DNA from 3 places in the Pseudobacillus sp. FSL P4-0506 genome. Region 2 is predicted to be linked to each of the others. Evidence: predicted binding sites of a transcription regulator. Region 2 holds the regulator's gene; each other region holds the start of a gene.
The links. Region 2 encodes LexA, which represses DNA repair genes until DNA is damaged. Its sites were predicted from a motif close to CGAACATATGTTCG; they were not measured.

Region 1: the regulator LexA is predicted to act here: its motif matches at 7,492-7,505, upstream of parE (DNA topoisomerase IV subunit B).
Region 3: the regulator LexA is predicted to act here: its motif matches at 3,989-4,002, upstream of uvrB (excinuclease ABC subunit UvrB).

Annotation. Positions count from the first base shown of each region.
Region 1 is NZ_JBBOOI010000001.1:3,114,022-3,124,351, reverse strand. It holds gene ggt (gamma-glutamyltransferase) at 1-687, opposite strand, end outside; gene MKZ02_RS15645 (M20 family metallopeptidase) at 719-1,855, opposite strand; gene MKZ02_RS15640 (acyl-CoA thioesterase) at 1,995-2,417, shown strand; gene MKZ02_RS15635 (hypothetical protein) at 2,435-2,737, shown strand; gene MKZ02_RS15630 (HesB/YadR/YfhF family protein) at 2,774-3,070, opposite strand; gene MKZ02_RS15625 (DUF523 domain-containing protein) at 3,185-3,676, shown strand; gene plsY (glycerol-3-phosphate 1-O-acyltransferase PlsY) at 3,845-4,426, opposite strand; gene MKZ02_RS15615 (purine/pyrimidine permease) at 4,604-5,902, shown strand; gene MKZ02_RS15610 (winged helix-turn-helix transcriptional regulator) at 6,384-6,743, shown strand; gene MKZ02_RS15605 (CoA-binding protein) at 6,900-7,310, shown strand; gene parE (DNA topoisomerase IV subunit B) at 7,537-9,507, shown strand; gene parC (DNA topoisomerase IV subunit A) at 9,512-10,330, shown strand, end outside.
Region 2 is NZ_JBBOOI010000001.1:3,294,307-3,304,636, reverse strand. It holds gene MKZ02_RS16390 (alpha/beta fold hydrolase) at 1-47, opposite strand, end outside; gene MKZ02_RS16385 (hypothetical protein) at 637-759, shown strand; gene MKZ02_RS16380 (CPBP family intramembrane glutamic endopeptidase) at 1,063-1,782, opposite strand; gene kynU (kynureninase) at 2,010-3,296, shown strand; gene lexA (transcriptional repressor LexA) at 3,558-4,175, opposite strand; gene yneA (cell division suppressor protein YneA) at 4,331-4,654, shown strand; gene MKZ02_RS16360 (YneB family resolvase-like protein) at 4,661-5,317, shown strand; gene MKZ02_RS16355 (DUF896 domain-containing protein) at 5,429-5,662, shown strand; gene tkt (transketolase) at 5,806-7,812, shown strand; gene sirA (sporulation inhibitor of replication protein SirA) at 8,009-8,455, shown strand; gene MKZ02_RS16340 (YneF family protein) at 8,536-8,751, shown strand; gene MKZ02_RS16335 (aspartyl-phosphate phosphatase Spo0E family protein) at 8,843-9,034, opposite strand; gene MKZ02_RS16330 (cytochrome c biogenesis CcdA family protein) at 9,244-9,951, shown strand; gene MKZ02_RS16325 (response regulator) at 10,048-10,330, shown strand, end outside.
Region 3 is NZ_JBBOOI010000001.1:1,165,271-1,175,600, forward strand. It holds gene MKZ02_RS05595 (YfbR-like 5'-deoxynucleotidase) at 1-169, shown strand, start outside; gene MKZ02_RS05600 (CsbA family protein) at 254-487, shown strand; gene MKZ02_RS05605 (rhodanese-like domain-containing protein) at 647-2,059, shown strand; gene MKZ02_RS05610 (glutaredoxin family protein) at 2,075-2,305, shown strand; gene MKZ02_RS05615 (metal-sensitive transcriptional regulator) at 2,461-2,721, shown strand; gene MKZ02_RS05620 (rhodanese-like domain-containing protein) at 2,767-3,126, shown strand; gene MKZ02_RS05625 (sulfite exporter TauE/SafE family protein) at 3,153-3,938, shown strand; gene uvrB (excinuclease ABC subunit UvrB) at 4,140-6,119, shown strand; gene uvrA (excinuclease ABC subunit UvrA) at 6,127-8,979, shown strand; gene MKZ02_RS05640 (DUF4097 family beta strand repeat-containing protein) at 9,206-10,330, shown strand, end outside.

The sequences.
Region 1 (10,330 bases), 180 kb from region 2:
AACTTCCTCAGCGATGGCTTTTGCAATTGCTCCTTTATAAAAAGAATCCACACCCTCTTTTTGAAGCTCTTTAAGTGCCCGGGTTAAATCTTTGTTTATAGCTACTTCTCCTTTAGTTAAAGGAACATCGTCTGGAAAAAAGAAAGCTTTGGCTTCTTTTCCGAGGCGGTTTCCGAACCTTTCAATGGCCGTTACCCATAAGTCATTCACTTCTATACCTTTTTCAGATAAATGGATAGCAGGTTCGATCACTTCTTCCCAAGTTTTGCGTCCGTAAAGGGCCAGCGCTTTATCGAATGCTTTTAAAATACCCGGAATCGCTACGGCTGTTCCGGGAGTAGATCGCTCCAGAAAGGGAATGACATCCTGATCTTCATTCACAAACACATTTGTTCGGGCATTCTTAGGTGCTTTCGAATGACCGTGGATAACCTTTGTTTCATGTTTTTTGGCATCATAATAGACGATAAAGCCGCTGGCGCCAAGCCCAGTATTAAAAGGTTCCGACACAGCCAGCGCAAATTGCATGGCGGCCAGCGCATCCATTGCATTACCGCCGGATTTTAGCACATCAGCACCAATTGTAGATGCTTCCACTGTCGCACTTGCAGTCATTCCACCATCTGCCCATGCGCGCTGACCGCCGTTTTCTCGTTTTTGGTTTTTTATAATATTTTTTATATCCATTATTTACACCTCAAATTTTTTAGTTACTTAGTTACTTGGATAACCGCTCAATCGTTTTTGCGAGCAAGATTGTGCGGTCTACCAGTGAATGCAAATCTGTATATTCTTCTGTTTCGCTATGTGAAAATTCACCGATAGGACCCATACCATCGATGGTCGGAATGCCTTTTGCTGCTGTAAAGGATGCATCGGATCCGCCACCAGTGCTGACTTCGTGAATAGCAAAGCCCAGCTCTTTGCCCGTTTCTCGTATCCTATTAAAAAGCTTTTCAGATTCTTCTGTTCGCTCCATTGGAGGGCGGTCAATACCGCCGCTTAGTTCGGTACGTGTTCCATGAACGACTTCTTCACCGGCGATTTTATGAATCGATTTAGTGATGTTCATTGCCTGATCGTTATTTTTTACACGGACATCAATCTCTGCTTCCGCATATGGCGGCACCGTGTTAACGGAAGTGCCTCCTTTAATTAGGCCAACATTTACCGTCAGTCCCTGGTCATAATCATTTAACTCTTGGAGGCGGATGACCTTATAGGCAAGCTCTTCGATTGCACTAACGCCGATTTCTGGTTCTACACCCGCATGAGCACTTTTTCCTTGCACCTTCATGACGAAGTGGCCGACTCCTTTTCTTTCGGTGACTACCCCGTCATTCGGCCGCCCGCATTCAACGATGAGACTGTAATCTTTTTCTGCTGCTGCTTCTTCAATTAATGCCTTAGAGGAAATCGAGCCAATTTCTTCGTCACTGTTAAAGATGATATGAACGTTATTCACAGCAGCTGATCCGCTTTCTTTTAATGCTTTCATCGCATAGAGAAGCTGAACGTGACTTGCTTTCTCGTCATTTACACCTGGTCCGTAGGCTTTATCTCCAATAATTGAAAAAGGCCGCTTCTTCGCTTCACCTTTAGGGAATACGGTGTCCATGTGGGAGACGATCAAAATTTTTGGTTGACTTTCCCGCTCTGCTTTAATTTCCAGGTGATTCCCTTGTTTAGTTTGTCGATGTACCTTAACATACATGCCAATCTCTTCGAATTTATTTTTTAGCAAAGCGCCTACCTGATCCACGCCTTCTTTGTCGTAAGAATTGCTGTCTGTATTGACGATGGTCTCTAACAGATCAATCATTTCCTGTTTTTTACTGTGAAGATAATCAATCAAAAGAAACCCTCCTTGTTCTTAATGTCTGTCCTTAAGTGATTCCCTGTTTTTCTGAAAGTGTAAACATGCTTTATTTTACCAACAGGCTGAGATATACTGAGTAAATTAGAAGATAAACTGCAAAAGGGAGACTCGATAGATGTTCATTTCAGAGAAAGAAGTACAAGTAAGATATGCAGAGACAGATGCCATGCAAGTTGTGTACCATGGCCAGTATGTGGTATGGCTTGAGCTTGGCCGTACTCAATTAATTGAGGATTTAGGCTTTAACTATGCTGAAATGGAGAAAGAAGGGTATGTAGCTCCGGTGCTTGATATACAGCTTTCTTACAAAAAGCCGTTTCGTTATGGGGATACAGCCTGGGTTTACTCTTGGATTGAAGAATATACGGGTGTCCGTACTGTGTATGGTTATGAAATTAAAAATAAAGAAGGAGAAGTATGTTTGACGGGGACAACTTCTCATGCGGTCGTAAAAAAAGATACATTCCGTCCGGTGTCACTGAAGCGGGTGTTTCCAGACTGGCATAAAGTATACGAAGAAAATAAGAAGCAGGCATAGAAAGATAGGAGAAGGAAATGGCATTCGGCATACATAAACAGGAGCTGGCAGAGTGGAAGCGGCAAATCGACAATGGAAATATTGCTTTTTTAACCCATTATTGGCTGGATGAAAGATTTCCCCATTGTCGTACCGTCACAAAAGTAGGGTGCAAGGATTTAGAAACGCTCGCCCGCTGGGGAAGAAAGTACGGCTTAAAAAAAGAGTGGATTGACAAAAGAAAAGACGGCTATTCACACTTTGATCTGCTTGGAGACCGGCAAAAAGAGATCTTAGAAAGAGAAGGGCTGCAAAGCCATATTGAAAAGTTTCAATTATAAAAAGCGAAAAGGCGCAGCATGCGGCCTTTTCGCTTTTTAAGAGGGCTTTACATAGTCGTATTTTGGCTCGTCCAGTTTTTCATTATAGTTCACCTGCAGGTCGTGACCATCAAAAAACCATAAATCCTTTTGTTCTATAAAATAAATGACGCCATCTATTTCGGTTTTTGCTCCGATTTCCACAGGCTCATCTTTGGTGACACCGAGTGAAAAACCTTGATGAAGGGGGCTGGAGCCTCCATAACGGACGAAAAAACGGACATAGTCACCTTGACTTACTTCCATTTCGTTTTCAAACCATGAGCGTGCCTTTGCCTCTACTTGAATATGCATATGTTATTCACCTCTACTTTTTCTAAGTGTATCACGGATGCAGAAAATAATGAAAACAGATGCCTGCCTATTTTAAAAGAAAGGCAAATCCACTTAATGACAAGAGGTGAGAAAATGATTTTGGTAAGTTCTTGCTTAGCGGGCTTTGAAGTAAGATATAACGGTTCACACAGTTTATACAGCAAGATAAGAGAGTTGGTGGAAAGCCAGAAAGCGATCGCTGTATGTCCAGAGTTGCTTGGCGGTTTCTCCACGCCGAGAGAACCAGCAGAAATCGTAGGCGGCGATGGGGAAGCAGTCCTTGATGGCCAGGCGAAAGTAGTGGAAAAGTCCGGAAGGGACGTCACAGCGCTTTATATAAAAGGTGCTTATGACACCCTTAAAAAAGCTCAAGAAATAAAAGCAACGGCTGTTATTTTAAAAGAATACAGCCCTTCATGCGGAAGCGCGATGATTTATAACGGGGAATTTAGAAATAAAAAGATAGCTGGCAACGGCGTAACCGCAGCTTTGCTTCACAGGCATGGCTTTAAAGTGATCTCCGAGGAAAACCTGTCAAAACTTTTAGATGAAATAGAGGGGGATGCTTTCACGAGTATCGATTAAAATCATTCCTTCCATATAAATGGAGATTAGCAGGTTGTAGATGATGAATAATAAAAAAAGAAAAAGCAGCGCTCGTGCGGGCAACTGTTTATTGCCGCAACTTGCGCTGCTTTTGTCTGCATCCTACCCCTGACTGTAAAAGCAGAACGATTAAGAGAATGACAATGATTACAACCACTTAATTTTGGGCTCGGTCTTATTTTTAATCCGCGAGATGTTGGCGCGATGGCGATAAATAACAAAAAAGGCTAACATACCGACAACGATAATGAGCGGCGGATTTTGAAGAATAATCGCATAGGTTAAAGCAACGATAGCAACAATAATCGATGATAAGGATACATACTTCGTTAGATAGAGTGAAATAAAAAAGCTAAGCAGGATAACAAGAAACATGACCGGTTCGACGCCTAGCAGGACGCCGCCTGACGTTGCGACTGCTTTTCCCCCTCTAAAGTTAGCGAATACAGGGAACATGTGCCCGATTACTGCTATAACCCCGGGGATAAGCGGATTCAGGCCTGGATCAAGCCAGAGTGGAAGCATAGTCGCCGCTGTCCCTTTTAAAATATCAGCAAGCGTCACCACAATTCCCGCCTTTACACCCAGTGTACGAAACGAGTTGGTTGCACCGAGGTTGCCGCTTCCGTGTTCACGAATGTCAATGCCAAAAAAGCATTTGCCGATAATTAAGCCGGAAGGAATCGATCCAAGTAAATAAGCTAGTAAAATAATAAGTCCAGTAATCATAAACTTACTCCTTTAATCTTGTCCTTTACAATAGAATGTATGAAAGTTTTTACATGCTGATTCTTATTTTAACATGCATAGAATAAGAAGAGGAGATTTTTCCGTTGCCTGATTAAAAAAATTAGCGTACGCTGAGTAAACGGAAAGATTTAACTTCAGAAAGAAACAGGTGAAAATATGGGATTGTTTTTTAGTGCTGTTCAATGGCTGTTTTTTATGATGGCGAGTTCACTTGTAGCTCCAATTGCTATTGCTGGTTTATTTCATCTCTCTCCGGCAGATACAGCGGAATTTGTACAGAGGACGATGTTTGTGCTCGGGCTTTCCGGAATGATCCAAGCCTTAATTGGACATCGGCTGCCTATTAATGAAGGGCCGGCCGGACTATGGTGGGGAGTCTTTGCGATTTACGCCGGTTTTGCAGGCACAATCTATTCTTCAACGGAGCAGGCTCTGCAAAGCCTTGAAGGGGGAATGATCGTTTCAGGTATCATTTTTATTTTTCTGGCCGCTTTTGGTTTGCTCGAAAAAATGGCTAAATTATTCACCCCGACAGTAACATTTATCTATTTATTGCTGCTTATTTTACAGCTGAGCGGTTCATTTTTGAAAGGAATGCTTGGCTTGCCGAATGAAACGGAGAGCGTTCGCCCGCTTGTGATGGCAGGGAGTGCCGTCACCTTGATAGCGGCCTTTTATTTTTCTGCGCACCGCATTCAATGGATGCGACAGTATTCGGTTATTATCTCACTTGGTTTCGGCTGGCTGCTATTCTTTCTTATTGGCGAGGCACCCTTCCATTCTGCTTCAGGAAAAGAACTGTTCCATCTACCGGGCTTGTTTGTTTTTGGCCCGCCGCTATTCGACTCAGGCACAATCGTCACAGCTGCTTTTATTACACTTTTGTTAACAGCTAATATGATTGCTTCGATTAGAGTAATGGAAGAAGTCATTATGCACTTAGATGGTTCAAGTGAAAAAGGTAGTTATCGCAGTGCTGGCGTGGCGGCTGGTATCAACCAAATGCTCGGAGGAGGCTTTTCAGCCATTGGTTCGGTTCCTATTTCAGGAGCAGCGGGGTTTGTAGCCCAGACAGGCAATGCTTCCATTCAGCCGTTTTTCATCGGTTCACTGCTCGTTGTGGGAATGAGCGTGTTTCCACCTGTCATGAATGTGCTTGCTTCCTTGCCAGCTCCAGTTGGATATGCGGTCACATTCGTAATTTTCTCTCGCATGGCTGGTTTTGCTTTTGCTGAAATGGATAAAGAAAAAAATAAAGAACGAGCCCGCCTTGTTTCCGGTGTCTCTTTATTAGCAGGAGTAGGTGTCATGTTTGTCCCTGCGGCTGCCTTTACTAATTTTCCTGCGGCGGCTGCTTCTATTTTAAATAATGGGCTGATCTTTGGAACAATTATCGCTATTTGTGTAGAGCAGTTTCTATTAGTGACGGCTAGAAAGAAAACGCTCGGCAGTTAAGGATTTTTAATCGTTTAAACGCCGGTTAGTGTAAGAAATAACGAAAAAACGCTTTGGAAGCTGCTGCTATCCAAAGCGTTTTTTCATTGATTGTTCAGTTTAATTTCTTCTATTCAGGCAAATTTGGCGTCAAAGACATTAACAGCTGCTTCAGCCACTGCAATCATCTCTTTTGCTGCATCTAATGTAATTTTGTTCATATGAATGAACCTCCTTGTTTTTGATAATCCTGTAGAAAAACACTTATGAAAACTCCCAGGAAGCCTGGTACTAATAAGTGCAGACGTTTTGCCCGTTGTCCACAGAAGTTGATTGATTCAATCAGGTCAGATGTGCTGCTTAGGACAGGATAGTTAGTGATGGTTGTGCCTGACTGAAATTTATTCTAAAAGATGCTTTTGTCTTATGGAAGAACGCACTTTTTTGTGAGATGTTACTAAAAGGATACTTTTTTTAGAAATACAGGGAGTGGGAACAGCAAATGAACGATTTACGGTCAGAGATACAAAAAAAGATAGAAAATGGTCAGTTTAATTGTGAAAAAGAATTGACTTTATCTCTTATCAGCGGCAAATATAAGATTACCATTGTTTATTATTTAGGGACTGATGGCACTTTGCAGTTCAGTGAAATTAAACAGCTGTTTCCAAGAATCACACATAAGGTGTTAACTACACAGATTAGAGAGTTAGAGGAAGGTGGCATTGTCCATCGGAGGGTGTTCCCTGAAGTTCCTCCAAGAGTGGAATATTCATTAACAGAGTTAGGCCAAAGTTTAATGCCTATTGTTTTGATGATGTATGAATGGGGAAAACAAAACATTAAACTTTTTGCTAGATAAGTACCATCCAAGTGGAGCTGATGGATCGATTGGCAGTATGAAATGTAAAAGATCCTTCTTTAAGAGAATGCGGTGGTCGCTTGAAGGGAATAAAAGTAATAGAAGGAGAATGGCTAAAAGAAGCCGAATTATTGAGTGCAAGGAGGAGAGTTAGTTATGATTACTAATCCAACGAGAGAAGAAATGGGACAGCTGCTAAAAAAGGCAAAGACTATTGCTGTCATCGGCTTAAGTGATAATCCAAACCGAACAAGCTATATGGTTTCTGAAGCGATGCAGCAAGCTGGATATAAAATTATTCCAGTAAACCCTACTGTTGATGAAGTTCTGGGAGAAAAAGCGGTGGCTTCCTTAAAAGATATTAAGGAGCCTGTTGATATTGTAAATGTATTTCGCCGATCAGAGTTTTTACCGGAGATTGCCAAAGAATTCGTTGAGATAGATTGTGAGATTTTTTGGGCACAGCTTGGTGTAGCTAATGAAGAAGCGTATGAGTTTTTAAAAGAAAAAGGCAAGACCGTCATTATGGATAGATGCATAAAAGTGGAACATGCCCTCACTAAATAAGCGGGCAACTAAGAAACAAGCGGTCCATTTCCGCTTGTTTTTTACTGTTATCTATTTGCATAAATTGCATGTTGACCATACAATAAGGCAGAGGAAAATGCAGAACGGAACAGTACAATTGTAAACTTCCGGCATAATGGGAAGATGAAGCATTGGAATTTTTATGATATAATAAAGTGTACGAACGTTTGTTTGTTTCTCTAGGAAGTCTGAAAGGGGAATTTTTGTGACAAAAAAAGAAGTGACCTTTGACTATAATGATGATGCCATCCAAGTCCTCGAGGGACTGGAAGCGGTCAGAAAGAGACCTGGAATGTATATTGGGTCTACAGACACGCGAGGTCTGCATCATTTAGTCTATGAAATTGTAGATAACTCAGTGGATGAAGCGCTTGCCGGCTACGGCAACGAAATAAAAATCATTATCCACAAAGATCAGTCGGTGAGCGTCCAGGACTTTGGCCGCGGTATGCCTACTGGTATGCATAAACTAGGAAAGCCAACTCCGGAAGTTATTTTGACGATCTTGCACGCCGGCGGGAAGTTTGGACAAGGCGGATATAAAACGAGCGGCGGACTGCATGGTGTCGGCGCTTCTGTCGTCAATGCTTTGTCTGAGTGGCTGACAGTGACGATTCATCGTGATGGTTTTATTTATCAGCAGCGCTTTGAGCATGGAGGCGTCCCGGTAACGACGCTTGAGAAGATCGGAAAAACAAAAAAAACAGGAACCACCATCCACTTCAAGCCAGACCCGGCTATTTTCAGCACCATTCATTATAATTTCGATACGTTAAGTGAGCGGTTAAGAGAATCGGCCTTTTTGTTAAAGGGCATGAAGATCAGCTTGATAGATGAACGTCAAAAGCTGGAAGAAGTTTTTTATTATGAAAAAGGCATCGAGGAATTTGTTAAATATTTAAATGGAGAGAAAGATGCTTTGCACCAGGTAGTGTCCTTTGCTGGAGAACAGAATGGGATTGAAGTAGAATTTGCTTTCCAATTTAATGACGGCTACTCCGAAACGATCCTGTCGTTTGTTAACAATGTCCGGACGAAGGATGGAGGCACCCATGAAGCGGGAGCGCGTACAGCCATGACAAGGGTATTTAACGAGTATGCGCGCAAAGTAAATCTATTAAAGGAAAAAGATAAAAATCTCGAAGGTACCGACATTCGTGAAGGCTTAGCTGCTATTGTTTCTGTGCGTATTCCAGAGGAACTGCTTCAATTTGAAGGACAGACGAAAGGAAAGCTCGGCACAAGCGAAGCTCGGTCGGCAGTTGACAGCGTGGTGTCTTCGCAGCTGTCCTACTTCTTAGAGGAAAATCCGGAAACAAGCTCATTGTTAATTAAAAAAGCCATTAAAGCCGCTCAGGCAAGAGAAGCAGCAAGAAAAGCCCGTGAAGATGCCCGTAGCGGGAAAAAGCGCAAGCGCAATGAAGGTGTGCTTTCCGGTAAGCTTACGCCTGCACAGTCACGCAACCCGCAAAAAAATGAATTGTATTTAGTGGAGGGTGACTCAGCCGGCGGATCAGCCAAACAAGGACGCGATCGCCGCTTCCAGGCTGTTCTCCCATTGCGCGGAAAAGTGATTAACACGGAGAAGGCTAAGCTTGCTGATATTTTTAAGAATGAGGAAATTAATACGATTATCCATGCAATTGGTGCGGGCGTAGGGCCAGATTTTAACGTGGAAGACGCCAATTACGACAAGGTCATTATTATGACGGATGCCGATACAGATGGTGCACATATTCAAGTCTTACTGCTCACTTTCTTTTATCGCTATATGAAGCCGCTTATTGAAGCTGGAAAAGTATATATCGCCCTTCCACCGCTTTACAAAGTAAGCAAAGGAAGCGGAAAAAAAGAAAAAGTGGAATACGCCTGGACAGATGAAGAGCTTTCGGAAACAATGAAGCGAGTAGGAAAAGGCTGTATGCTCCAGCGTTATAAAGGCCTTGGTGAAATGAATGCCGATCAATTATGGGAAACTACGATGAATCCGGATACGAGAACGCTCATCCGCGTGCTTATTGATGACGCAGCCCGAGCTGAGCGCCGTGTCACTACACTGATGGGTGATAAGGTGGAGCCGCGCCGGAAATGGATTGAATCAAATGTTGCTTTTGGACTGGAAGAGGACGGCAATATTTTAGAAAACGAGAACCTTTCAGTCGGCAAGGAGGAGTAAGTAGATGCAAAAAGAAGTATTTCAAGATTTACCGCTTGAAGAGGTGCTTGGAGACCGATTTGGGCGCTATAGCAAATATATTATCCAGGAACGTGCGCTTCCCGATGCCCGGGATGGATTGAAGCCGGTACAGCGCCGGATTTTATACGCGATGCATACAGAAGGAAATACGCATGAAAAAGGCTTTCGGAAATCTGCCAAAACAGTCGGAAATGTTATCGGTAATTTCCATCCGCATGGTGACTCTTCAGTTTACGATGCGATGGTGCGAATGAGTCAGGAGTGGAAGCTTCGTCAGCTTCTTGTGGAAATGCATGGGAACAATGGCTCAGTCGACGGTGACCCTCCGGCGGCCATGCGTTATACAGAGGCAAGGCTTTCGGCTATTTCCGGAGAATTGCTAAAGGACATCGATAAGCGCACGGTTGACTTTATTCCTAACTTTGACGATACGACAGAAGAGCCGACTGTTTTGCCAGCAAGGTTCCCTAACTTGTTAGTCAATGGGTCAACGGGGATATCCGCAGGTTATGCGACGGAAATACCACCTCATCAGCTAGGTGAAGTGATCGATGCAGCGGTTATGAGAATGGAACGGCCTGATTGCACAGTAGCCGATTTAATGAAAGTGATTAAAGGACCTGATTTTCCGACAGGCGGTATTATCCAGGGAATTGAAGGCATTGAAAAAGCGTACAGAACAGGAAAAGGAAAGATCATTGTACGTGGAAAAGCCGAAATTGAAGAAATTCGCGGTGGGAAAAAGCAAATTGTCATTACTGAAATTCCTTATGATGTAAATAAGGCAAACCTTGTCAAAAAA
Region 2 (10,330 bases):
ATCAAAGGAGCACTCTCATCGCCATGTTCTTGATATTGTAAGGCCAAATCATCCACCTCTCTTATCTAGGAATGTAAGTTTTGTTAAATGCTGTTAATCTATTATCCGATAAAACTTTTTGAAAAGTTAGTAATTAGCTTATGAAACAGCTTTTTATTGTTATTTTTTGGAGGATTATAATTTGATGTAGGAGTATAGCTATTAACGATAAAAATGAGGAGAGTAGAGTGGTTCGTTCACTAGAAGGTGTAAGCACGTTTGATGAACTAGAGGGTTGGATGGTTAAACAAGGAGATGAAACTGAATGTAGAAATAACGGTTGGTGGTAGTTTATGTTTTTTTGAATAGGAACAGGGAAAACATAAACCAAAAAGATCGGAGGGATGGAACAAAACACTAATTTTTTCTAGCTGTCTGTTTGGCAATCATTCAGAGGAATTACCCGAGCGTAGGAAGAGTAATTTTTTGGTCCTTTTTCTTCGATCTTGCCGTACATTTCTTATTATTTTTAGCGCTCTAGCGAGAAGTGGCCATACGCTTTTCGACAGTATGGCCTCTTGTGATGCTGACTTTTTGAGGAGTCTATTCCTGCCAGGTGTAGAAGCAAATTCAATAGAAATAAAGGAGGCGTAATGAATGAATCTTCTTTGCATCAAAGCGATGGAAGCATTTAAAAAAGATGCTGAACGTCAGGGGCAGAATAAAATCCAATTGGAAAGGATGAATGGCAAAAAAAGGACGGCAAAAATCCCTAAATAATGATTTGAAGAATCGTTAGATAGGGCAACACTGCTTTTAAGGTATGAGCGTATTAAAAAAAGGGCATGTCAGGTTTGCTCGGAGCCCTTATTTTTCCGAATTAGTTGATAGTAAAAATAAAAGCCCTGGCCCTATTATTCATGGAGGACCAAAAAGCATATTTAAGAAAGCAAAGAAAAGCAGATTTACAAAGTTTAAGCCATCTACGACAGATAAGCTCACCGAGGAAGAATGCCGATATATTGAAAATACATTAATCTTTTTAGCCCTTGATACAGACAAAATCAAGGGCTTTTTGTACAGTTAAATGTTTCTTGTAAAAGTTGTTTGGTTTTCTTTAGGCAAGGGCTTAACAAATAAAAAAGACCGCATGTCGATGACGATGTGAAGAAGGATTGGGAATAAAAGGGAGCCAGTAGCTAAATAAGTACGGGCAAAAATAAAACCAATGAACCCGGTAAGCAAGAGGCCTTTCCAGCCTTGATAAATGTGCCCAAATCCAAAAATAACGGCTGAGATAATGATTATATACATTGGTTGAATGTCAATTGGCAGACTCGACAGGTAATGAATAACAAACCCCCTGTAAATAATTTCCTCGCAAACACCTGCCGTTATAGCAACGAAGATAGATAATCTTCTTTCTTGTTTAGTTGTGGGCAATAAGTAGTCGATGTCTGCTGTTTGCTTGTTTAAGCGTTGTTGATAAGCCGGTATTTTCATTAGAACAAATAGTAAAATAAAGAGGCCTGCCAGAAAGCCGAAGATCATGCCGAGCGCTTCTGAATGGGGTTGCTGCGGAAGGGTTATTCCCATATCTTTAAACGTTATTTTTGTCATTACTATCATGAGAAGGATTGCTGCTACAATCGTCCATTCTGAATAAATGACAAATTTAAAGAATCTTACTCTCGAAAGGGTATCTTTTTTCTCCTTTAACGACTTTGTGTATTTAACGTCGAAGAAAGGATAAATTAAAAGAAGGAAAGCTAGTAATAAAGACTCTAAAATTAGTATTGACATATAAATTTACTCCTGTTTTACCTCCATTATCTCATGAGGATGGAAATTTATGCAACTAATGACCTAAATAACCTATCTTACTTTAGAGTAACTTAAAATTATTTTATTACTCTTTATTGCTTAATACACAAAGGTTTTTATGTTTTTAAGAATAAGTGACGGGCTAATCATTTATCGTTATAGTAGAAATTGGAAGAATGAATATAGAGAATAGAGGGGATGGACAAATGGGTAAAAAGCAGTTTGATTCTTCTCGGGAATATGCCTGCAAGCTTGATCAACAGGATGAGCTGGCATCCTTTCGCAACGAATTTTATATTCAAGAAGGAATCATTTATCTCGATGGTAATTCGTTAGGATTACTGTCCAGACGATCAGAGAAATCGTTGTTAGAGTTGCTAGATTCGTGGAAGCAGTTCGGAATTGATGGGTGGACAGAAGGGGGTTATCCTTGGTATGACCTCTCGGAGCGGCTTGGTGGGAAGCTGGCATCGTTAGTTGGGGCACGGCCTGAGGAGGTAATAGTGACTGGTTCCACAACAACGAATCTGCATCAGATGATTGCCACCTTTTATGAGCCGGAAGGCAAACGAACAAAAATACTGGCAGACGAACTTACGTTTCCTTCTGATATCTATGCGCTACGAAGCCAGATTCAGCTGAAAGGCTATCATCCGGAGGATCACTTGATTCGCGTACAAAGCCGCGATGGGCGTCTTATTGAAGAAGAAGATGTGATTGAAGCAATGACAGAAGAGGTGGCTTTAATCGTCTTGCCGAGCATCCTTTACCGGAGCGGGCAAATTCTTGACATAAAGCGCATAACGAAAGAAGCCCATAAACGCAATATTTTAATTGGCTTCGACCTGTGTCATTCAATTGGAGCAATTGAACACCAATTGAACGAATGGGAAGTAGACTTTGCGGTTTGGTGCCATTATAAATATTTAAATAGCGGTCCGGGCAGTGCCGGTGGATTATATGTAAATAAAAAACATTTTGGCAAGCTGCCAGGTCTTGCCGGATGGTTTGGTTCGAACAAAGAGAAACAATTTGATATGGAGCATACGTTCATGCCGGCAGAAGCGGCAGGAGCCTATCAGATCGGCACACCTCATATATTAAGTATTGCTCCATTGATCGGTTCACTCCAACTCTTTGAAGAGGCGGGTATAGAGAACCTCCGAAAAAAGTCTTTATGTATGACGCGTTATATGATCGAGCTCACTTCAGAAGAACTGAGCGAAGCCGGTTTTAAGATAGGGAATCCCTTGGAAGACAAGAGACGGGGCGGACACATTTATTTGGAGCATAAAGAAGCTGCACGGATTTGTAAAGCGTTAAAAGTGAATGGAGTTATTCCAGATTTTCGAGCTCCTCATGGGATCAGGCTTGCTCCAGTCCCTTTATATAACACGTATGAAGAAGTGTGGAAGGCGGTGCAGATTTTAAAGAAGATTATGAAGGAGGAACAATATAAACAGTTTGAGAATGAACGTGGCATTATTGCGTAAGTGGGGAACTCAATCATCAATTTTTTCTGCCTCTGGCCTATAAAGGTCCAGGGGTTTTTGGTGGTTGAAGAGACTCTGACTCTCTTGCTTTTAATCTAGCAATGGAACTTTCGATTGTTGTTCGGTGAATGGCTTTTCTCATTAAACAATCATATCTTCTTTAGGCTCGTCATATGATAGGTTAACTGCTATTCTATTACTCTTGCAAAAAAGTTAAAACTCCTTTCCGCACAATAGAGCAGAAAGGAGTTTGTCCAGCAGTTAATGGATATCCCGGTAGACGCCAATCACTTTGCCAAGGATAGTAGCAGACGACAGAATAATTGGTTCCATGGATGAATTTTCAGGTTGAAGGCGAATAAAGTCTTTTTCTTTAAAAAAGCGTTTAACGGTGGCTTCGTTTTCCTCGGTCATCGCTACAACTATTTCGCCATTTTTGGCTGTCTGTTGCTGGCGTACGACGACATAATCACCATTTAGAATGCCGGCTTCAATCATACTGTCGCCCATGATTTCCAGCATAAATACATTGTCATCGGCAGGTGCAAGCCGCTCCGGTAAAGGAAAATATTCTTCAATATTTTCGATGGCGGTAATAGGCATTCCGGCTGTTACTTTCCCGATTAATGGCACACTTACTACTTTTTGTCTCGGTACGCTTTCTTCCAATTCCAATATTTCGATCGCGCGTGGTTTCGTTGGATCGCGGCGGATCAGTCCTTTGCTCTCCAGACGAGAAAGATGGCCATGGACAGTGGAGCTGGATGCCAATCCAACTGCTTCCCCGATCTCGCGCACGGAAGGAGGATAGCCTTTTGCTTTAACTTCAAGCTTGATGAAGTCCAAAATATCTTGCTGCCTCTTCGATAATTTTGTCATTTGTCTGCACCTCTTAGATTATCTCTTTTCTGTATTATAACATGTCACTTTTTAGGATACAAACATAAGTTCGAATGAAATCTTGACTCAAACAAATGTTCCTATTAAAATAAAGATAAATATACGAACGAGTATTCGCTTGAAGGGGATGTTGAATGATGAAAGTGTTTGTTAAAAAGAATTCTTTTGTTCTGTTATTTATGGCTGTTACAATTATGGCAGGAAGCATGCTGATCTTTAATGTGAGTGAGAAACGTCTTCCTTACGAAGAAATCACCGTACGGGAAGGGGACTCTCTCTGGAGCATTGCCAGACAGTATAATAACAGCAAGGAAATGGAAGAAGAGGACTTTATCATGTGGATACAAAAAGAGAACAAGCTGCATTCCGTTAAAATATTACCGGGAGACACTCTCGTTATTCCCATTACTTCGCATTCATCTCATACTGGCGGCCAGATCGCTTTTAAAGGAGAGTAATTTCAAGTGAAAGCTATTATATATTGCCGTGTAAGCACAAAAAAAGAAACACAGGAAACGTCGCTTCAACGGCAAGAGGAAGAACTGCTCAGCCTTGCCTTCCGAAAAGGATATGAAGTGGCAGCGGTGATTAAAGAGCAAGTGAGTGGCTATGAATTAGATCGGCCGGGAATGCTTGATTTGCTAGATCTAGTGAAAAAGGAATCGATTGATGCTGTACTGATTCAGGATGAAACACGAATTGGACGAGGCAATGCTAAAATTGCTTTGCTGCACTGCTTGTTTAAAGAAGGAGTAAAAGTATTTAGCATCGCTGATGATGGAGAGCTGCAGCTGTCAGAATCAGATTCAATGGTTATTCAAATTGTTAGCATGGTAGAAGAATACCAGCGGAAGATTCATAATTTAAAAATCAAGCGAGGAATGAAACGGGCGGTAGAAAACGGTTTTCGACCTGAAGACAATTTAAAGAATAGAGGAAACCCAGCCGGAAGAGAGAGGAAGGAAGTGCCGATGGAAGAAATTGTCCGTCTACGCCGCAATAACCTTACTTTCGAAGAAATAGCTGCTACTTTAAACGGCTTTGGTTATCGGGTATCTAAGGCGACAGTTCACAGACGATTTAAAGAGTATGCTGAACAGGCGGATAAAGATCTTGAATAGGCATCTTTCTTGTTTATTCCTTTCCCTTTTAATAAAATAAAGGCAAGAATATATTAAAGAAAAAGAAAGGAGAGTCTGCTGATTTATAACGAATTGGCAGTAACCCCATCTATGCTTTCTCAAGATAAACTAGCTCGTATTAATGAGCTTTCCAAGAAATCAAAAACTGAAGGGCTGTCCGCAGAGGAACAAGCAGAGCAGACAAGCCTGCGCCAAGAATACTTACGTGCTTTTCGCTCGTCCATGAAAAATACAGTGGAATCGGTGCGTATTTTTGATCCTGAAGGCAATGAAGTGACACCTGAAAAAATTAAAGACATTCAAAAACGTAAAAGAATGCATTAATGAGCCGGCAAACGCTGGCTTTTTTATATGGAGTAAACGGAAAAGAAAATGACAAATAATAGATCTTCTCAGACATCTTGTATATTTTGATAAAGACCTATATATTAAGAAGGAACAATATTTGTAAGGAAAGGGAGTTTTCCATGTTTGATACAGTTGATCAATTAGCAGTGAATACGATCCGCACACTTTCTATAGATGCGATTGAAAAAGCGAATTCTGGGCATCCGGGTCTGCCGATGGGAGCTGCTCCAATGGCTTATACATTGTGGAGCCGTTACATGAACCACAACCCGAAAAATTCAAAATGGTTTAACCGTGACCGTTTCGTTTTGTCAGCAGGACACGGGTCTATGCTGTTATATAGCCTTCTGCATTTATCGGGCTATGATTTATCAATGGATGAAATTAAAAATTTCCGCCAATGGGGCAGTAAAACACCAGGACATCCAGAATACGGACACACGGACGGTGTAGAAGCAACGACCGGACCTCTTGGCCAAGGGATTGCCATGGCAGTTGGAATGGCAATGGCGGAGAGACACTTAGCTGCCGTCTATAATAAGGACCAATATAGCGTAGTCAACCATTATACATACACACTTTGCGGTGATGGAGACTTAATGGAAGGTGTGGCTTCCGAAGCTGCTTCCCTTGCAGGTCATCTAAAGCTCGGCCGGTTAATTGCTTTATATGATTCCAATGATATTTCTCTTGATGGCGATCTTGATAAGTCCTTCTCTGAAAGTGTGAAAGACCGCTTTAAAGCCTATGGGTGGCAGTATCTCCGTGTTGAAGATGGAAATGACATGGAAGAGATCTCCAGAGCGATTGAAGAAGCGCAAAAAGACGAATCACGGCCAACACTGATTGAAGTAAAAACAGTTATCGGATATGGCTCACCTAATAAATCCGGTAAGTCAGACGTACATGGAGCGCCGCTTGGCGAAGATGAAATGAAGCTGACAAAAGAGTATTACAAATGGACATTTGAGCAGGATTTTCACGTGCCTGAGGAAGTATACGGCCGTTTTGAAGAACTGATTGTTCAAAAAGGCCAAGCTGTTGAGCAGGATTGGAACCAGCTGTTTGAAGAATATAAAAAGCAATTCCCTGAACTTGGCCAGCAGCTTCAGGCTGCGATAAACGGAGAGTTAGCCGAAGGATGGGACAAAGATATCCCATCTTACGAAGAAGGTAAATCGTTAGCAAGCCGGGCTTCATCAGGAGAAGTATTAAATGCGATTGCAAAGAACCTTCCAACTTTCATCGGCGGATCTGCTGATTTGGCCGGCTCTAATAAAACAACCATAAAAAATGAAAAAGACTTCTCGCCTGTTGCTTATGAAGGCCGCAACATTTGGTTTGGCGTACGGGAATTTGCAATGGGAGCGGCGATGAACGGAATGGCGCTTCACGGCGGTCTGCAAGTGTTCGGCGGAACATTCTTCGTATTCTCCGATTACGTACGTCCGGCGATCCGTCTATCAGCTTTGATGGGGCTGCCTGTTACTTATGTGTTTACTCATGATAGTATTGCGGTGGGAGAAGACGGACCGACGCATGAGCCGATTGAGCATTTATCCGCTCTTCGCTCCATGCCGAATCTTTCGGTTGTCCGCCCGGCGGATGCGAATGAGACAGCTGCTGCTTGGAAGTTAGCTGTTTCTTCGGAATCAACACCGACTGTGCTTGTGCTGACTCGTCAAAACTTGCCGACTATTCGAGGCACTTCCGAAACAGCGACAGAAGGAGTGTCAAAAGGGGCTTATGTTATTTCAGCAGCCGAAAAAGAGCAGGCAGACTTGCTGTTGCTGGCTACCGGATCGGAAGTGAGCTTAGCGGTGGAAGCACAAAAAGCTCTCCAGCAGGAAGGCATCCATGCGTCTGTTGTCAGCATGCCGTCATGGGATCGCTTTGAGAAACAAAGTCAGGAATATAAGCGCTCTGTTCTTCCAAAAGAAGTGAAAAAGCGCCTTGCGATTGAAATGGGCTCTTCCCTTGGATGGGAACGTTACACAGGAGATGAAGGCGAGATTATCGCTATTGACCGATTTGGCGCTTCCGCTCCTGGAAATAAAGTAATGACTGAATATGGTTTTACAGTTGAACATGTAGTTTCACGGGCAAAAGAACTGTTCAATAAATAAGAAGATACATGAGAAAGGCTGGGGTAGCTGTAAAGCAACCCCGGCTTTTTTTGTGTTGAAAAGTGAGTATAGATTTGAATCGCGTGCCATTCTGATCCAATCGACAAAACTAGTGAACGTTTTTTCCAAAATTCAACAACCTTGACGATGGTTCTTTCTTATAATAAGGAAAAGGACAAGCAGGAGGTAAAAGTAAATGAGAAGCTATCAAATTTACTGGATTGGAGAAGAATTCGCTCATTATTTTTACGGGCGTGAACAGAACTTTTTTCAGTTATTTTTTGAAAGCTCTATCGGACAAAAAAGTGAGAAGAATATAGTGGAAAAACAAATTCAATATATTACAAAAGAATTTTCGATGCGATCCCTCGCCTCTATTTTGAAAGAAGCATTAATGGGTAAAGACAGCTTTGCGGTTGAAAAAAACAACCTTTTTACGATTGAACTTCCAGAAAAGAAGGGGAAAGCCGTTTTGTCCGCTGAGGCGAAATGCCTTCACTTGAAGGCACGGGGAAGTTACGAAGCGGAGACCGTTTTCTTTTATTCCTTAAAAAAGTTGAATGCTTGTCTCTTCGCTGTTGATTTCGAACGAAAGAATTATGGCTGGCTCGAGCCGATCAGGAAAGAAAATTTATTTAAGTAAAGAAAATTTCTCTTTCATGTTGTATAATATCCTTTGGTTTAGTAAACTTTTAGTAGACGACATGAAGGAGGAAGTAGTATATGTGGTATGTACTCGTCGGGATTCTGGCTCTGATTGCCGGAGTTGCGCTTGGATTTTTTATAGCCCGTAAATACATGATGGACTATTTAAAAAAGAATCCGCCAATTAATGAACAAATGCTGCGAATGATGATGATGCAGATGGGCCAAAAGCCTTCGCAGAAAAAAATAAATCAAATGATGGCACAAATGAACAAGCAATTTGATAATAAATAAACGGCGCTCGGTTATTGAGTGCTTTTATTTTTTAGATTTTGTAAAAATAAGCATAAAAATGAGCAGATGTTTTTGGGACTCTGCTCATTTTTTAATTAGGTACTTGTTTTTGATAAAGAGGGACCGAAGAATGAACGTATTTGCGATCGTAGTCATTTAACAAAAGATCAAGCTCTTGGCTGCATTTAACGGCAAGCGGAGAGTTTAATCCTTTAACAGTGACAATGTGAAATAGCTCCAACCGCTTTTTCTCTATAGCATCCAATAAGTCGTCTTTATGCACGGCGGAAAGTCCTTTCTATGCAATAATAGGTCAGTGTTCGTTGGTTTCTCTAGTATACCCAATCTTTTACTTTTTTTCAAAAACAAAGTTACTTTAAATTGAGGGATTTCCTTTTTCCGGAAGGATGAGGACACAAATTATTCATATCTCTTTCTTTCGATTCCTGCTTGAAACTTTGTTACAATATCAATGAAAGGCAGGAGGTTTGATTGAACGATCTTAACTTTTTATTAGCTTTTGGAGCAGGGTTTCTCAGTTTTATTTCACCATGCTGCTTGCCTCTCTATCCCGCATTTCTTTCTTATATTACGGGCATGAGCGTTAGTGAATTAAAAAATGAGAATAAAATGCTGCAAAAAAGAAGTTTGCTGCATACGTTGTTTTTTCTGCTCGGTTTTTCTTTAATATTTATATCATTGGGGTTTGCTTCGACTGTTATCGGCAATATACTGGCGCAGTACCAGGATTTAATTAGACAGATTGGTGCCATCTTTATTGTATTTTTTGGTTTAATTGTGACGGGTATTTTGCAGCCGAAATTTTTGATGACAGAACGGCGGCTTGAATTCAAAAATCGTCCGAGCGGCTATCTGGGCTCCTTGTTAATCGGCCTCGCTTTCGCTGCAGGTTGGACACCGTGTACTGGGCCTATTTTATTGTCAGTTTTTGCTCTTGCGGCAAGCAATCCGGGATCAGGACTTTTATATATGATTGCTTATACGCTAGGATTTTCTATTCCGTTCTTTATACTTTCTTTCTTTATCGGCCGCATGAAATGGATTCGCACCCACAGTGGAATCATTATGAAGGTTGGCGGTTATATTATGATTGTCATGGGAGTCGTACTTTTCTTTGATTGGATGACAAAAATTATTATTTTCTTAAGCCCGTTGTTTGGCGGCTTTACTGGATTTTAACTTTATCTATTGATTGCCTTCTTTTGTGTAAACAGGTATATTTAGGATAAAGACATATGTTACATTATTTTCCAGACAAGAGGGGGCATCAGGCCAGTGGCAGGGGTATTAGTTGTGGACGATACAAAATTTATGAGAGTGACACTGATAGATATGTTGACGAATTTGCGCCATCAGGTTTTAGGGGAGGCTGAAAACGGGGAAGAAGCGGTACGACAATATCGAAAACTAAGGCCAGACATCGTTATTATGGACATTACCATGCCTATTATGAATGGTATTAAAGCATCGAAACGAATCTTATCAGAATTTCCTCAAGCAAAAATTATCATTTGCTCAGCGATGGGGCAGCAAAAGATGGTAATGGAAGCGATTGAAG
Region 3 (10,330 bases), 2.1 Mb from region 2:
GGAGATTTACAAAGAAGCCCTATCCACGATTATGGAATTTTCCGATTTGAATTGTGTAAAGTATTTTATCAAGCATATCTTACCAGATATGCTTTCTGAAGAATTTATTCCGTACAATGAATTGAATTACATGACAGAAATGATTGTTAAAAAATATGAAAAAAAGTAACTTGTTTTTCGGAAAAGGGCTTTCTAAACCGATCGTATTTCAGTATGATGTAGGGAGTAAAAGCTGCTTGCTGGGAGTGAAAACATGGTAGGTAAAATGATAATGGCAATGTTTTTGCCCGGCTTTCTCGTTGTTTTTTTTACGAGAGTAACATTTAACCATTTTTTAGGCCTGGGCTTAACTGTTGCTTTAATTGCAGCCTCTGCTTATAAAGGATACACACACACATGGCCACTCATTATTATTGATGCTGCTTCATTGACGATAGGTTTTTGGCTGTCCAATCTGATGATGAAAAAAAGAAAACAACCTAAATAACAGATTCCGGTACCATCAATGGTAGCCGGAATTTTTTATGGAGAAAAATAGAATATTGAACGTGTGACTTGTTTTAAAATTCATGCTTGCTTTTTTATACCCCATAGGGTAATATGAAATTACAATAACATACCCAGTAGGGTAAAGGAGGGTCAAGTAATGTTTTTTCGCTCTTATTTTGATGAAAAATTAGCTCAATATTCTTATATGGTCGCTTGCCAGAAAACAGGAGAAGCCATCGTGATTGACCCAGCGCGTGATATTACGCCTTACGTAGAAACAGCAAAAAAAGAGGGCTTCCGGTTAACAGCAGCAACTGAAACGCATATCCATGCTGACTTTGTTTCCGGAGCGCGCCAGCTGGCAAATGATTATGGTGTGACATTATATCTATCAGATGAAGGGGATGAAAATTGGAAATACCAGTACACTGATCACCTTTCTGCTAAGCTTGTAAAAGATGGCGATGTTTTCATGATTGGAAACGTGGAATTTAAAGTAATGCATACTCCTGGACATACGCCAGAAAGTATTTCTTTTATTTTGACAGACAGAGGCGGCGGTTCAGCTGAGCCAATGGGTATTTTCACAGGAGATTTTGTCTTTGTTGGTGATGTTGGCCGTCCGGACTTATTGGAAAAAGCAGCTGGAGTAAAAGGAACAGCTCATTCCGGAGCCGCACAAATGTATGAATCCATTCAAAAGTTTAAGCAGCTGCCGGATTATTTAGTTGTCTGGCCGGGGCATGGTGCCGGAAGTGCCTGCGGCAAATCGCTTGGTGCAGTTCCGCTCTCAACGGTTGGCTATGAAAAGGCGAACAACTGGGCCTTGCAGGAAATGGATAAAGAACAATTTCAAAAAGAACTGCTGAAAGATCAGCCAGAGCCTCCAAAGTATTTTGCGGTCATGAAAAAAGTTAATAAAGTCGGCCCTGCTGTGCTAACGAATGAAACAATTCCGTATGTAGAAAGCTACGAAAGCTTGGAGCAATATTTAAGTCAGGAAGATATCATTGTCATTGACACCAGACTCGGCAATGAGTTTGCTCAAGGACACATTGAAGGTACGATCAACTTGCCGTATACAAAAATCTTCACAAACTGGGCCGGCTGGATTCTTGACTATGATAAAAAGCTTGTCGTCATTGCAGCAAGAGAACAAACAACTGAAATTCAGCATTCTCTTGAGTCCATTGGGCTTGATAAAATTGTGGCATTTGCCAGCCCAAGAACAGTAAGTGAAGCACCTGATCTCGAAAAGTATATAAACATTGATGTTGACCAGTTAAAAGCTCAATATGAAAAGGATGATGTCTACGTAGTGGATATTCGTCAACAGGGAGAATGGGAAGCCGGACATATTCCAACCGCCCATCATTATATGCTTGGCTATTTGGAAGAGGAGGCAGCCAACCTGCCGAAAGATAAGAAGATTATTGTTCATTGCCAATCCGGGGCCCGTTCTGCAATCGGCACAAGCTTGCTCCAGGCAAAGGGATTTAAAAACGTCGAAAACATGGCAAGCGGTTTTGCCGGCTGGAAAAAAGAAAACGGCCCGATTGTACAACTATAACGAGGAGGAGTTTAAATGAACAAAGTAACCGTCTATTCAACAAATACTTGTCCATATTGCACGATGATGAAAAACTTTCTAAAGGAACAAGGTATCCCGTTTACTGAGGTGAATGTTCAGCAAGATCGGCAAGCTGCACAGAGACTTGTAGAAACGACAGGACAAATGGGAGTACCACAGACAGAAATAAACGGTCAGTGGATTCTTGGTTATGATCCAGATGCCGTGATGGAGCTGCTTAAATAATTGATTTAATCTGGGTGTCCAACAAGTATTGATATGCGGACACCCTCTGCTTTTTTAAGAACGGCCCAGAAATGTGCTGTTTCACGGAGATAATAGGAAGATACACTGCGTATTTTGATAAAATCTATTGTTATAATGTGTGGAGGTGATTCTCTGTGGAGTACGGCAAAGACTTGAAAAACCGATTGAAACGCATTGAAGGACAAGTGCGCGGGGTCATGGGCATGATGGAAGAGGGAGTAGACTGTACAGCCGTTGTTACGCAGCTAAGCGCAATAGAGAGTGCAATCAGCCGTGCAATGGGCCTCATTGTCAGCCGGAATTTAGAGCAGTGCGTACGTGCGAATATCGAGCAGGGAGAACCGACAGATTCTCTTGTAAAAGAGGCAGTTAACCTGCTTGTAAAGAGCCGTTAATTTTTTGATTGAAAAAATACCCCCATATGTAAAGGGAGAGCGAAGATGACGCTTATTTTTTATCTTATATTAGCTATCTTTATTTTTATAGCCATTAAAAATATGATGCCGGCTGCGGGAGTGCGCAATGCCGCTGCTGACGAGTTAAAGAAGGAGATAAGAAAGAAAGATAAACAATGGATTGATGTCCGGACACCTGGAGAATTTAAAGCCAGTCATATCAAAGGCTTTAAAAACCTTCCGCTGCAGCAGCTATCTGCGCGCATAAAAGAACTAGACCCTGAAAGAGAAGTTGTTGTTATGTGCCAAAGCGGTATGCGCAGTCGGAAGGCAGCCCGCCTACTAAAGAAAAAAGGATTTAAGAAGATTACGAACATAGCAGGTGGTATTACCACGTGGAAATAGAGGGACAGGAAAGGGGAGACAAATGAATGGATTGGTCATTCGGATGGCTGGCAGCTCTTTTTTTTATTGGCTTTATTGGTTCTTTCCTGTCAGGGATGGTTGGAATTGGCGGCGCTATAATTAAATATCCAATGCTTTTATACCTCCCGCCCATGCTTGGCTTTGGCGCTTTCACTGCTCATGAAGTGGCGGGTATCAGTGCAGTGGAAGTGCTTTTCGCTTCGCTGACCGGTGTGTGGGCCTATCGGAAAAGCGATTATTTAAACAAAAAATTAATTATGTATATGGGGATTGCCGTGCTCGCCGGAAGTTTTGTCGGAGGATTTGGTTCGGAACATCTGGCGGAATCGACGGTCAACGTTATATATGGCTTACTGGCAGCCCTTGCTGCAATCATGATGTTTATTCCGCGGAAAAATGTGGATAATCGGTCGATGGAGGAAGTAGAGTTTAATAAATGGCTTGCTTCTTTCTCTGCTCTTATCATAGGGATCGGTGCCGGGATTGTCGGAGCGGCCGGCTCCTTTTTACTTGTGCCGATCATGCTCGTAGTTTTAAAAATCCCGACAAGAATGACGATTGCCAGCTCACTCGCAATCACATTTATTTCGTCGATTGGTTCGGCGGGTGGGAAGCTGATGACCGGACAAGTGATGTTTGTCCCGGCGCTTGTGATGATTGTTGCTAGCGTGATCGCCTCGCCGCTCGGCGCCAAAGCGGGACAAAAAATGAATATCAAAGTGTTGCAGTGGCTGCTGGCAATCTTAATAGCAGCTACGGCTATTAAAATATGGATGGATATCTTAATGTAAAAAAGCCTCTCTGCTTAAAGGAGAGGCTTTTTTTACGATGGAAAAATACAGGAACATACGTACGCTTATTAATAGCCATTCAGGTTTTATTTATGCTAAAATGGGGATTATGATTACTAACCTTAGAAAATTGCACAGACTTTAAGAGGATGTTTTAGATAAAAGAATCAATATATTTACCAGAAGTCAGGGGGTTGAAAGGTGAAAAACCAATTTGAAATTGTGTCTAAATACAGTCCGCAAGGGGACCAGCCAGGAGCTATCGCCGAGCTTGTTTCAGGGATAAAAGAAGGAAAAAAACATCAAACGCTGCTTGGAGCGACAGGAACCGGGAAAACTTTTACGATCTCTAATGTAATCAAAGAAGTAAATAAGCCGACACTTGTCATTGCCCACAATAAAACACTTGCCGGCCAGTTGTATAGTGAATTCAAGGAATTTTTTCCGAATAATGCTGTTGAATATTTTGTCAGCTACTATGATTATTACCAGCCGGAAGCCTATGTTCCGCAGACGGATACGTTTATTGAAAAGGATGCGAGCATCAATGACGAGATTGATAAGCTTCGCCACTCAGCAACTTCGTCATTATTTGAACGGAATGATGTCATCATCATTGCCAGTGTATCATGCATTTACGGTTTGGGTTCTCCAGAAGAGTATCGGGATCTTGTCATTTCGTTGCGTAATGGAATGGAGATTGAACGCAATCAGCTGCTGCGCAAGCTCGTTGATGTGCAGTATGAACGGAATGACATTGATTTCAAGCGCGGAACATTCCGCGTTCGCGGAGATGTTGTGGAAATTTTTCCTGCCTCCCGAGATGAGCATTGTATCCGCGTGGAATTTTTTGGAGATGAAATTGACCGAATTCGTGAAGTGGATGCATTGACAGGAGAAATCATGGGTGACCGTGAACATGTAGCCATTTTTCCGGCGTCTCACTTCGTTACGCGGGAAGAAAAAATGAAAATAGCGATTGGCAATATCGAAAAAGAGTTGGAAGAGCAACTCGCTATTTTGCGTTCAGAAAATAAATTGCTTGAAGCACAGCGGCTTGAGCAGCGCACACGCTATGATTTGGAAATGATGCGCGAGATGGGTTTTTGCTCGGGGATTGAGAATTATTCCCGCCACTTAACTTTGCGGCCCCCTGGTTCTACGCCTTATACGCTTCTTGATTACTTTCCAGATGACTTTTTAATTGTTGTCGATGAGTCGCACGTTACTCTTCCGCAAATCCGCGGTATGTTCAATGGTGACCAGGCGCGTAAGCAGGTGCTTGTCGATCACGGTTTTCGTCTGCCATCCGCCAAAGACAACCGTCCGTTAAAATTTGAAGAGTTTGAGGATCATGTAAATCAAATCGTCTATGTATCAGCAACGCCAGGACCTTACGAGATCGAACACACGCCGCATATGACAGAACAAATTATCCGCCCGACCGGCCTGCTTGATCCGACAGTGGATGTCCGCCCGATTGAAGGACAGATCGATGATTTATTGAATGAAATTAACGAACGAACTGCTCGGAACGAGCGGGTGCTTGTGACTACATTGACGAAGAAAATGTCCGAGGATTTAACAGATTATTTAAAGGAGATTGGTATAAAAGTTCAATACTTGCATTCGGAAATTAAGACGCTTGAACGGATAGAGATCATTCGTGATCTCCGACTTGGCAAATTTGATGTGCTTGTTGGCATTAACTTGCTGAGAGAGGGACTGGATATTCCTGAAGTATCACTTGTAGCTATATTGGATGCTGATAAAGAAGGTTTCCTTCGCTCTGAGCGTTCACTTATCCAGACGATGGGTCGGGCAGCTCGCAATGCTGGCGGGCACGTCATTATGTACGCAGATAAAGTAACGGACTCGATGGCTAAAGCCATAGAAGAAACAAAACGGCGCCGGGAGATTCAGCAAACATATAACGAAGAGCATGGCATTACACCGCAGACCATTCAAAAAGATATTCGTGATGTTATTCGGGCCACCCACGCTGCTGAAGAAGTGGAGAGCTATGAAACAGCAGCTTCTAAGAAAAAACTTACACCTCAAGAGAGAAATCGCCTAATTGCCAACATGGAAAGCGAGATGAAAGCAGCAGCCAAAGCGCTTGATTTCGAATTGGCTGCCCAGCTGCGCGACGCATTGCTAGAGTTGAAATCGGAAGGATGACTTTGATATGGGAATAGATAAAATTACTGTAAAAGGGGCAAGAGCGCATAACTTAAAAAATATTGATATTACCATCCCGCGGGACAAGCTCGTCGTTTTGACGGGCCTGTCTGGATCGGGGAAATCATCGCTGGCGTTCGACACAATTTATGCGGAGGGACAGCGCCGCTATGTGGAATCTTTATCTGCGTACGCCCGCCAATTTCTTGGACAAATGGATAAGCCAGATGTTGATGCTATTGAAGGGCTGTCCCCGGCTATTTCTATTGATCAAAAGACGACAAGCCGGAATCCCCGTTCAACGGTTGGAACTGTTACGGAAATCTATGATTATTTACGTCTATTGTTTGCTCGTATTGGCCATCCGTTTTGTCCAGTTCATGGGATCGAAATTACCTCTCAGACGATCGAGCAGATGGTAGACCGCATTATGCAATATGAAGACCGGACGAAACTGCAGGTGCTGGCTCCTATTGTTTCCGGCCGTAAAGGCACACACGTGAAAGTGTTTGAGGACATTAAACGGCAAGGATATGTCCGTGTGCGTGTAGACGGAGAAATGCGAGAAGTAGAGGAAGAGATTGAACTTGAAAAAAATAAAAAGCATTCTATTGAAGTAGTTATTGACCGTGTTGTTGTTAAAGAAGGCATTGAATCAAGGTTGGCTGATTCTCTTGAGGCCGCTTTAAAGCTTGGTGAGGGCAATGTAATTATCGATGTTATTGGCCGCGAGGAATTATTGTTCTCAGAGCATCACGCCTGTCCGCATTGCGGATTTTCCATTGGAGAACTGGAACCGCGCATGTTTTCTTTTAACAGTCCATTCGGGGCTTGCCCGACGTGTGATGGACTTGGGTCTAAATTAAAAGTAGATGTTGATCTTGTCATTCCTAATCCTGATTTGAGTTTAAAAGAACATGCGATTGCCCCATGGGAACCGACAAGTTCTCAATATTATCCACAACTGCTGGAAGCGGTCTGCCGCCATTATGGCATCCCTATGGATGTACCAGTAAAGGATTTATCGAAAGAGCAGCTTGAAAAGATTTTAAATGGCTCTGGACGGGATCGCATTCATTTCCGTTATGAAAATGATTTTGGTCAAATTCGCGAAAACCATATTATTTTCGAGGGAGTTCTTACTAACATTGAGCGCCGATATAAAGAAACAAGCTCGGATTTTATTCGGGAGCAAATGGAGAAATACATGAGGGAGCAAAAATGTCCGACATGTAAGGGCTACCGTTTGAAAAAAGAAAGTCTCGCCGTCAAAATTAATGGCCTGCATATTAGCGAAGTAACCGACTTTTCAATTGAAGAAGTGAAGCAGTTTTTCGCGGATCTGTCCCTGACAGAAAAAGAAACGCAGATTGCTCAATTAATCTTACGGGAGATCTGTGAACGGCTTGGTTTCTTAGTCGATGTCGGTCTTGATTACCTGACATTAAGCCGCTCAGCCGGTACGCTTTCAGGCGGGGAAGCGCAGCGGATTCGTCTTGCTACCCAAATTGGTTCGCGGCTGACAGGTGTTCTTTACATTCTTGATGAGCCATCAATCGGTCTGCACCAGCGGGACAACGATCGCCTGATCAGCACGATGCAAAATATGCGCGACATCGGTAATACATTAATCGTTGTCGAACATGACGAGGATACGATGATGGCAGCCGATTATTTAATAGATGTAGGACCGGGTGCTGGCGTACATGGTGGGCAGATTGTTTCAGCAGGTACGCCAGAAGAGGTGATGAATGATCCAGCCTCGCTGACCGGCCAATACTTATCAGGGAAGAAATTTATCCCGCTGCCGGCAGAACGCCGCAAGTCGGATGGACGATGGGTTGAGGTGACCGGGGCAAAAGAGAACAATTTACGCAATGTAAAAGTTAAATTCCCGCTTGGAACATTTATTGCTGTTACAGGCGTTTCTGGTTCAGGTAAAAGTACGTTAATTAATGATATTCTGCATAAAGCACTTGCTCAAAAGCTGCAGCGTTCCAAACAAAGGCCAGGTAAGTATGGGACAATCAAGGGGATTGAACACCTTGACAAAGTGATTGATATTGACCAGTCACCGATCGGGCGGACCCCGCGCTCAAATCCAGCCACATACACAGGTGTGTTTGACGATATTCGCGACGTATTTGCTACGACGAATGAAGCGAAAGTTCGGGGCTATAAAAAAGGTCGTTTCAGCTTTAATGTCAAGGGTGGCCGCTGTGAAGCTTGCCGCGGTGACGGGATTATTAAAATTGAAATGCATTTCCTGCCGGATGTGTATGTACCGTGTGAAGTCTGCCATGGCAAGCGTTATAACCGTGAAACGCTTGAAGTGAAATATAAAGGCAAAAACATCGCTGATGTGCTCGCTATGACAGTCGAAGATGCGCTTGAGTTTTTTGAGAATATCCCTAAAATCAAGCGCAAGCTGCAAACCATCGCTGATGTTGGTCTTGGTTATATTAAGCTGGGCCAGCCGGCAACGACGCTGTCAGGAGGGGAGGCGCAGCGCGTAAAACTCGCTTCTGAATTGCATCGCCGTTCGACCGGACGTTCATTTTATATCTTGGATGAGCCGACGACGGGTCTTCATGTAGATGATATTTCCCGCCTGCTAACTGTTTTACAGCGCCTTGTCGAAAATGGTGATACTGTTCTCGTCATTGAGCATAATCTCGATGTGATTAAGACAGCCGATTATATCATCGATCTTGGACCTGAAGGTGGCGATAAGGGGGGAACCATTGTTGCAGTCGGTACACCTGAGGAAGTTGCAGAAGCAGAAGGGTCATATACCGGCCGTTATTTGCATAGAGTGTTAGCGCGCGAACGAGAAAGAGAGCAGTACATCGAAAGCTGAAAAGATTGAGCACTTTTCGGAGGCTATCCGTATAATTGGCTTCCGCACGGCTATCAGTCTAATTAGAAACGCTTGTTTTTCGAGAGTAAGGTCCAATGGAGAGCCTGTGAAAATAAAACCAAGAAAGCAAGCGTTTCGTAACAGCTTAGGAAAAGAATGAAACCTTTTTCTTTTATCTTCGTAAGAATGAACAGAAAACCAATTCCTAATGAATGGAGTGCCTGAAATGAACGAAGAGAAAAAAAGAATTTTGGAAATGGTAGAAGCAGGCTTAATTTCAGCAAGTGAAGGGTTAACCTTGCTGGAGGCGCTTGATAAGGAGCCTTCCCAGCAGGCCCGTAAAGAGCGCAGAGATAATTTCTTTGATGAATTGCTCAACTTGGGCCAAAAGTTGACTGGCAGCGGAGAAAAGCAAAGTGAGCAATCACATAGCCAAGCAGACAGTTCTGTTAACCAGCCGAAAGACAAGCTGTTTCAATTTGTTCAGTCCACTGTACAAAAATTAAAAGACTTTGAGTTTCCACTTGGAAAAACAGTAGAATTCACTCACACATTCCAAGAAAATGATTTTTTACCGAAGCGCATTAAGGCAGAGACTGCAAGCGGCAGCTTCACTATTAAGCCTTGGCAGGAAAATGGGGTAAAAGCAGAGTGCCAGATCAAGATGTACGGGGCGGATAGTGAGGATGAAGCGCGGGAGTCATTTATTAAAAATAGTGTCTTTTACGCACGTGAAGATAAGCTCTCATTCTCAGTCGGTTTAAAACTGATGAAAGTTGATACGGTTTTGTATGTGCCTGAAGCGGCTATTAACAACATTTCTGTCAAGTTGTTTAATGGGTCATTTAGCATGCGTGATATGGAAGTGCAGGATCTCGAGGTAAAAACAGCAAACGGCAAAATTGAAGTAAAGAAATCACAAGTAAATGAATTTGAAGCAGAAACAGGTAATGGCCAAGTTTATTTTATTGACTGTGAAGCAAGGAAAGTAGAAGCCAGTTCCTTTAATGGAGCCGTTCACGTAGTCGGTTCTGTTGGCTACACGGAGATTAAGTCATTTAACGGAAATGTGCTTTGCGATTTAAAGTCTGATGCAGCTCATACAGTAAAAGCCCAAGCTGTGACCGGCAATATTGAAATATATGTGCCTGAACATATGGCAATGAAAGGGATTTTACGCACAAATCTCGGCTCTTTACATCTTCCTGAAACGGGGCTGAAAAAAGTAACGGAAAAAGAGGAAATGGTTCAGAAGCTTATTCGTTTTGAAAGTGAAAAGGAAACACTTGGGCAAGTGACGATCGAGGCAGAAACGAAAACGGGATCTGTTTCTGTCAAGACAACAGCTTTT